Regions from separate parts of the Lysinibacillus sp. NPDC097287 genome, predicted to be linked through region 2. Evidence: riboswitches for the same ligand, from Rfam matches in the RefSeq annotation. Region 2 holds a riboswitch; the other holds the start of a gene.

The links. Region 2 has a riboswitch for lysine ahead of ACIQ2D_RS09520 (transporter substrate-binding domain-containing protein). Riboswitches for the same ligand answer to the same signal wherever they lie in the genome.
Positions count from the first base shown of each region.
Region 1: another riboswitch for lysine. It lies ahead of ACIQ2D_RS13425 (amino acid permease); the one in region 2 lies ahead of ACIQ2D_RS09520 (transporter substrate-binding domain-containing protein).

Region 1 is NZ_JBIWCX010000008.1:208,333-212,641, forward strand. Features, by position in the region: gene ACIQ2D_RS13420 (Nramp family divalent metal transporter) at 1-628, shown strand, start outside; gene ACIQ2D_RS13425 (amino acid permease) at 662-2,125, opposite strand; lysine riboswitch at 2,209-2,386, opposite strand; gene ACIQ2D_RS13430 (CynX/NimT family MFS transporter) at 2,563-3,768, shown strand; gene ACIQ2D_RS13435 (nitric oxide synthase oxygenase) at 3,819-4,309, opposite strand, start outside.
Region 2 is NZ_JBIWCX010000005.1:105,433-109,741, reverse strand. Features, by position in the region: gene odhB (2-oxoglutarate dehydrogenase complex dihydrolipoyllysine-residue succinyltransferase) at 1-1,148, shown strand, start outside; lysine riboswitch at 1,701-1,886, shown strand; gene ACIQ2D_RS09520 (transporter substrate-binding domain-containing protein) at 2,005-2,856, shown strand; gene ACIQ2D_RS09515 (amino acid ABC transporter permease) at 2,938-3,663, shown strand; gene ACIQ2D_RS09510 (amino acid ABC transporter ATP-binding protein) at 3,676-4,309, shown strand, end outside.

The sequences.
Region 1 (4,309 bases), on a different contig from region 2:
AACGGTAATGCCCCATGCTATTTACTTACATTCTTCATTAACACAAAGTCGTATTGTCGGTCGTAATGAAAGTGAAAAACGCCGAATATTCCGCTTTGAATTTATCGATATTATGGTTGCGATGATTATTGCGGGTGCCATCAATATGAGCATGCTCATTATTGCAGCAGCAGTGTTTCATACGCAGGGACTTGTGGTAGAAGATTTAGATGTAGCATTTAACGGACTGCGTGATGCACTCGGTCCGCTGGCGGCTATTTCATTTGGACTCGGGTTACTGATTGCCGGTTTGGCAAGTTCTTCTGTGGGGACGCTCGCTGGGGATGTTGTCATGCAGGGGTTTATCCGAAGACGGATTCCACTTTATTTGCGTCGTGCCATTACAATGATTCCACCACTTGCCATAATTGCGTCTGGTGTAAATGCAACTCACGCGCTTGTCTTGAGTCAAGTCATCTTATCGTTCGGGATAGCCTTTGCTCTTGTTCCTCTTGTAATGTTTACGAGTAAAAGAGAAATTATGGGTAGTCTAGTGAATCATAAAATCACTTCCTTCCTCGGCTGGATTGTCGTTGCGATTGTTGTTAGCTTGAATATTTATCTGCTTTGGCAGACGATTTTTGCATAAAAAAACGAGGTGCGTAGATGCACCTCGTTCTCTTTATTTATCCACAGTTAAATCACAGTTTTTCAGTGGAACGATTTTCGTTTTATGTTTTAATTTATAGCCTAACCAGAACGCTAAAAACAATGGAATACCGATGTATGATACGAGCACGCCGTACCAGTCAATCGCACCGCCCATAAAGGCTGTATAGTTTTGACCCAAAACAACAATCATACATACCGTAAAGGCAAATAACGGACCAAACGGGAACAATTTCGCTCTATACGGCAGTAATTTTGGGTCCAATCCTTGTACCTCGAATGCTTTACGGAAACGATAGTGACTAATTGCAATCCCAAGCCATGCGATGAAACCTGACATACCTGAAGCATTCAATAGCCACATATAGACAACACCGTCACCGAAGAATGAGGCAAGGAATGCTAAGCTACCTACTGCTAATGTCGCAAGTAACGCGTAAATTGGAATACCACGACGGCTAAGCTTCATGAAAATTTTCGGTGCATGACCGTCTACTGCAAGACTCCATAGCATACGTGATGCTGCATAGAGCCCTGAGTTACCCGCTGAAAGCATCGCAGTTAAAATAATCGCGTTCATGAATGAAGCAGCAAAGGCAATCCCTAAGCGTTCAAACACTAACGTAAATGGTGATACAGCGATATCTTCAGATAATAAGCGTTCGTCTGTAAACGGAATCAGCATCCCGATTGCAGCAATCGCTAAAATATAGAATAAAATAATACGCCAGAAAACTGATTTTACGGCTTTCGGAATATTTTTACCTGGATCATCTGTTTCACCAGCCGTAACCCCTAGTAATTCTGTCCCTTGGAACGAGAATCCTGCTGCTAGGAAAATCCCGAACGTCGCTAAGAAACCCCCATGGAACGGCCCATCACTAATGAAGAAATTCGTAAAGCCGACCGGTGCTTGTCCACCTAAAATACCAAAAATCATCAGAAAACTAACGATGATGAATACTATTACCGTTGCGACTTTAATCATCGAAAACCAATATTCACTTTCCCCATAGCTTTTTACAGACAATAAGTTAAATGTTAACACGACTGCAATGAACATGACTGTCCATAAAGCAGAAGAACTATCTGGGAACCAATATTTCATAATAAGCGATACGGCCGCGATTTCTGCTGCAATTGTAATCGCCCAGTTATACCAATAGTTCCAGCCAAGTGCAAAGCCTAATGCTGGATCGACAAATTTTGTCGCATACGTACTAAATGAACCGGATGATGGCATATAGGCTGCCATCTCGCCAAGACTCGTCATTAAGAAGTACACCATAACTCCGATTAGCGCATAGGCCAGTAGCGCACCACCAGGACCTGCCTGAGCTATTGCACCACCACTCGCTAAAAATAGCCCTGTACCAATTGTTCCACCAAGAGAAATCATGGTAATATGGCGACTTTTCAATTCTTTTTTCAGTTTCGGAGCTTTATGCCCTAGCTGATTTACTTTTATTTCACTCACGTTAATAGCTTCCTTCCTTCTTAGAGGCAAAAAAATACCATCACAACACGATGCGATGGCTAAGTAGAATCCTCTGTTCTTTAAAACACGATAGCACAACACGTCGATCAAAACGTGACAGTTCTGTTCCTTTCGGAGACAGCCCCAGCATGAAGTTTTCAAGTCCCTTCACACTTCGGCGATATTTCCTTTCAGCTAATTTCATTAATGCTTGTCATTTCCATTAGCGTACTCTTAAATAACGCGACCTCTACCTCAATACAAACATGAGGCATTAATATATTAAATTTATGATGTAATTAAGCTTAACATATACCCTTTTACATTTCAATACGCATTTAAATGTTCAGTATTTTATGAACTTTCTACTATTTTTTTAAGCATGATAAAATGATATAGTGGTTCGAATTATAACTTTTATATCAGGAGGTCTTACTTTGGTAACTCATGAACAATCTACTTCTCCTAGCAAAAAATTAAGCTGGACAGGTACAACATTGTTACTTGTCATCGGTATTATTTTTATCGCATCTACTCTACGTATGCCGTTGACTGCCGTTGGACCATCCATTTCCTTCATTCGTGAAGGGCTAGGTATCTCTAATGTACTTGCTGGTTTATTAACAACAATTCCTTTGTTGGCTTTTGCAGTGGTGTCGCCCTTTGCACCCATTGTGGCACGCAAATTTGGATTAGAATTAACATTACTTTTATCTACTATTTTACTTGCGCTTGGTATCGTATTACGCTCACTTGGCACAACTGAATTACTCGTATTCGGAACGATACTTATTGGCGTTGCAATCTCTTTCGGGAATGTACTAATTCCAGGGCTTCTAAAATTGAAATTCCCTTACCATGTCGGTTTACTAATGGCTTGCTTTACGATGTCAATGAATCTTTCAGCCGGTGTGGGTGCAGGCATTAGCTATCCAGTCGCCAATTCGTCACTGGGCTGGCAAGGTGCACTTGCCCTATCTATTGTCCTTGTAGTCATCACAATACTTATTTGGATTCCACAATTGAAGTTCAATAAGCCTGAACCAACTGTTGCTACTACGAAAGTCCGTATACCGTTGTGGAAATCTCCAGTAACGTGGGCAGTAACTGGCGCGATGGGCTTACAATCTCTACTATTTTACACAACAGCCGCTTGGATTCCTGAAATCTATATAGCTCAAGGCTTGCCAGCTGACCGTGCTGGATGGATGTTCTCGACAATGCAGTTATCACAAATTCCAATGGCTATACTCACACCTATTATCGCTGGCAAAATGAAGTCGCAGCGTCCGCTCGTTTTCGTTTTTACAGCATTTTATTTAATAGGCTTTATCGGCTTAGTTATGGAATGGACAAGCCTTGCTGTTCTTTGGATGGTGTTTTTAGGAATGGCGGGTGGCGCTTCATTTGCACTAGCAATGATGCTCTTTACATTACGAACACGTACAGCTTACGAGGCTGCTGATCTATCAGGGTTTGCGCAGTCTGGGGGTTACTTACTTGCAGCTTCTGGTCCGATATTATTTGGCTATCTACACGATCTATTCGGTGGGTGGGACATCGCTGGCTGGCTATTTATTGTTGTAGTGTTAGTACTATTCGCAAGTGCTATGAGGGCTTCTAAAAATGAATATGTAAATTAGGAGTTACAAAAAGGCATCTCATCTAAATTACGATGAGATGCCTTTACTTGTTAATAGGGTGGCTTTTGATAGAAATAATTCGGTGTGTTGTACACATTCACATACGGCTTGTGGAAAATATGCGTTGATGCTGGTGATAGCGGTGGAATAAGCCAGCTCCAATTACCAGTAAGTTCACGCCCTACCGTTACCTCTGCCTCTTCAAACAGCTTAAACTGCTGTGCCGCGGTATGATGATCAACAATGCTTACACCGTCCTCTTTAAAAGAATGCAATACGGCAATGTTGAGCTCAACAAGTGCACGGTCTTTCCAAAGTGATGATTGCTTTGTCGTATCCAGCCCGAAAATTTTAGCCATAGCTGGAATCATATCGTAGCGATCATGATCCGCTAAATTACGCGCACCTATTTCTGTACCCATATACCAGCCATTAAAAGGCGCAGCCTGAAAATCGATACCCGCCATTTGAAAGCGCATGCTTGAAATAATCGGCACTGCATACCATTTCATACCTAGTGCATCAACCTCATTACGTTCAG
Region 2 (4,309 bases):
GTGTAGAAAAAGGTGAGTTCATCGTTGAACTTGAAACTGATAAAGTAAATGCAGAAATCATTTCTGAAGAAGCTGGTGTGTTAACACAAATTCTTGCTGGCGAGGGTGATACTGTTCTTGTAGGACAAGTAATCGCAGTAGTAGAAGCTGGCGAAGGCGCAGCTCCTGCACCAGCAGCACCAGTTGAAGCGGCAGCACCAGCACCACAAGCGGCTCCTGCACCAGTGGCAACAGCTCCAGTTGTAGAAGAAACTTCTGGCGAACGCGTAATTGCTTCTCCAGCAGCACGTAAGCTTGCTCGCGAAAAAGGGATTGACCTTGCAGCTGTATCTCCAGTAGATCCACAAGGTCGTGTACGTGTACAAGACGTTGCAGCGCACGGTACGGCACCAGTAGCAGTAGCAGCTCCTGTTGCGGCAGCACCTAAAGCAGTTGTTGCAGTCGACGAATCACGTGTAACAGTTGAAAAAATGAGCCGTCGTCGTCAAACAATTGCAAAACGTCTACTTGAAGTTAAACAATCAACAGCGATGCTAACTACTTTCAACGAAGTAGACATGACAAATGTGATGGCACTTCGTTCACGTAAAAAAGACCAATTCTTTGAGTCAACAGGTTCTAAACTTGGTTTCATGTCATTCTTCACAAAAGCAGTAGTTGCTGCTCTTAAAAAATATCCATACGTGAACGCTCAAATCGTTGGCGATGAAATCCACTTAAACAACTTCTTTGATATCGGTGTAGCTGTATCAACTGAAGAAGGACTAGTTGTCCCAGTTGTGCGTGATGCTGACCGTAAAAACTTCTCTGAAATTGAAGATTCAATTGCAGACTTAGCGAAAAAAGCACGCGACAAAAAATTAGGGCTAAGTGACTTATCGGGTGGTTCATTCACAATCACTAATGGTGGTGTATTCGGTTCATTAATGTCAACACCAATTATGAACGGTACACAAGCAGCTATCCTTGGTATGCACTCTATTAAAAAGCGTCCTGTTGAAGTAGATGGTGAAGTAGCAATCCGTCCAATGATGTACTTAGCATTATCTTATGACCACCGTATTATCGATGGTAAAGATTCTGTAGGTTTCTTGAAAACAGTTAAAGAGCTTCTTGAAAACCCTGAAGATTTATTGTTAAATTCATAATTTTAAGTTACAAAAAAGCCTTACGAAACTATCTTGTTTTGTAAGGCTTTTACTTGCATTAGAATTTAATTCAGAGAGTTCTGCCAATAGAGTTTTAATTATTACTATATTTACACAAATGATCATCTTCACAACCCATGTGATAAGCGCAGATAATTTTAGGTGTAATATCAAATACATTTAATGGTGTGAATAGGTTTGAAAGCTTAGTAAGCCTTATGGGGACTAGAGAAGTTGTAAGGAAACTACTCTGTAATTTACATGTGGTTTAATATTTTGCATAAGCATTAAGTTAATAAATTGGCTCGTAAAGGAACTTGGATTGAAAAAAGAAGACAAGCTAAACTACATTGTTGATTTAGATAATTGTAGTAAATATAATTCTACAAGGATTTTACAAAAAGTTAACCTGTTATCAATCGTTATCAAAAATATAATAATTATTCATTATTATTTTATCAATAGTCAGAATAATGACGAAATTATCTTGACTTAAATGTCTACTCTATAGTAGTATCTATGTATCAATTAAATATTTTCACCTCACGTTCTGTGTGAGGTAGAGGCGCGATATTTATTAGTTCATTGTTGAGTATAAGCAAGCGAAGACGCAATGAAGAAGGAAATGTCGCCGAAGTATAAAAGGAGCTCGTACTTTTATGCTGGGCTTGCAATAAATAGTTGCAGGACTGTCCTAGTAAATATAATTCCAGTTTACTAGGTTGTGCTATCTCGGAAACATGGAAGTTATAGTGAGGATTTGGGCAACTGTTGATAACGTACGACCTAAGTTCTAAACTTGGGTCGTTTTTTCATATAGTTGCTTTTATTTTTTTACAGAAAAGGGGAGATTTACATGAAAAGAAAATGGCTATTATTCATGTTGACAGTAATGACTGCAATTATGCTGGCTGCCTGTGGCACTGGCGACAAAAAAGAGGAAACAACAGGTGGAAGTGCTACACCTGAAGAAGGCGGCGAGTTCCGTATTGGGATGGAAGCAGGGTATGCTCCGTTTAACTGGACACAACAAGATGATTCAAATGGTGCAGTCAAGATTGCTGACAATGCTGAGTATGCAGGTGGTTATGACGTTCAGATGGCGAAAAAAATCGCTGAAGGCTTAGGAAAAGAATTAGTTATCGTAAAAATGGAATGGGACGGCTTAGTACCAGCCCTACAATCTGAAAAAATTGATGCAATTATTGCTGGTATGTCTCCAAACGAAGAACGTAAAAAAACAATTGATTTTACTGATAACTACTATACTTCTGATCTAGTAATGGTTGTGAAAAAAGGTAGTCAATTTGAAAATGCCAAGTCAATTAAAGACTTCTCAGGTGCTAAAATTACAGCCCAGTTAAATACTTTCCACTATACCGTGATTGACCAAATTGAAGGTGTTGAAAAGCAAACAGCAATGGAAAGCTTCCCTGCGCTTCGTGTAGCGCTACAATCTGGTAAAATTGATGGTTATGTATCAGAACGTCCAGAGGGGATTTCAGCGCAAGCTGCAAATGAAGAGTTCACATATGTAGCGTTTGAAGAAGGTTTTGACGTAAAACCAGAAGATACATCAATTGCAGTCGGTGTTCGCAAAGGTGATGCAAGTATTGAAAAAATCAATGAAATATTAAAAGGTATTCCAGAAGAAGATCGTCAACAAATTATGGAAGACGCAATTTTACAACAACCTGCAGCACAATAATCTGAAGATGCACGGGCTACATTGGTGGTCCGTGCAGTCTTTTACATAAGACGAACAACAGTCGTTGTTAGGAGGAACTACATGAGTTTTGAATGGATACTTTCAATTATAGAAAACAACTGGCAAATGTTTTTACGAGGGGCGTATTATACGCTACTAATTTCTACAATTAGTACAATTATTGGTGCATTTATCGGATTTTTTATCGGAATTATGCATACCATTCCTACGCGTAAAAAGAACGTTAAGCATTATATTTTAAAGCTTTTCAACTTTATACTGACATGCTACGTTGAATTTTTCCGTGGTACACCAATGATTGTACAAGCGATGGTTGTTTACTACGGATTAGACATGGCATTTGGTATAGATATGCACTTTATTACAGCAGGTATATTAGTAGTTTCACTTAATACAGGAGCGTATATGGCTGAAATTGTGCGTGGTGGTATTGTTTCCATTGATAAAGGACAATATGAAGCCGCTTCAGCAATAGGTATGAATCATTTGCAAATTATGATTCACGTAGTATTACCACAAGTTGCACGAAACATCTTACCGGCTACAGGTAACCAGTTAATCATGAACATTAAAGATACAGCGGTATTAAGTGTAATCGGCGTAACGGAGTTATTTTTCCAAACTAAGTCTATTTCCGGAAATAACTTCCGCTACTTTGAATCATTCTTCGTAGCTTGCGTACTATACTTTATCATGACATTTACTGCATCTCGTATTCTATTGTATGTAGAAAAACGACTTGATGGACCAGATGCATATAAAAAAGAACAGAAAGAAATAGTATAGGGGGACGAACAAATGGCAATCATTCAAATCGAACATTTAAGTAAATCATTTGGACGTAACCAAGTGTTAAAAGATGTGAATTTCCAAGTGCAAAAAGGAGAAGTAGTTTGTTTGATCGGCTCTTCAGGCTCTGGTAAATCCACACTTCTACGCTGTATAAATTTACTCGAAACGCCAAGTGGTGGTCAGATCATTTATAAGGGCGAAAATATTTTAGATGAAAAGCATAATATACAAGAATATCGTACACATTTAGGGATGGTGTTCCAGCAGTTTAATTTATTTAATAATCATGATGTGTTGAAAAACTGTACAGTTGGACAAGTGAAAGTATTGAAACGTTCGAAAGTGGAAGCTGAAAAAGTGGCGATGAAATATTTAGAAGTCGTAGGTATGTCGCAGTATGTCAACGCAAAGCCTCGTCAGTTATCGGGCGGTCAGAAACAGCGTGTCGCGATTGCACGTGCACTGTCCATGAATCCTGAAGTAATGTTGTTTGACGAACCGACTTCAGCGCTTGACCCTGAAATGGTGGGTGAAGTGTTAAAAGTTATGCGTCAGCTTGCCAATGAAGGAAATACAATGCTCATTGTAACGCATGAAATGGAATTTGCTAAGGAAGTAGCAGACCGTGTTGTCTTCATGG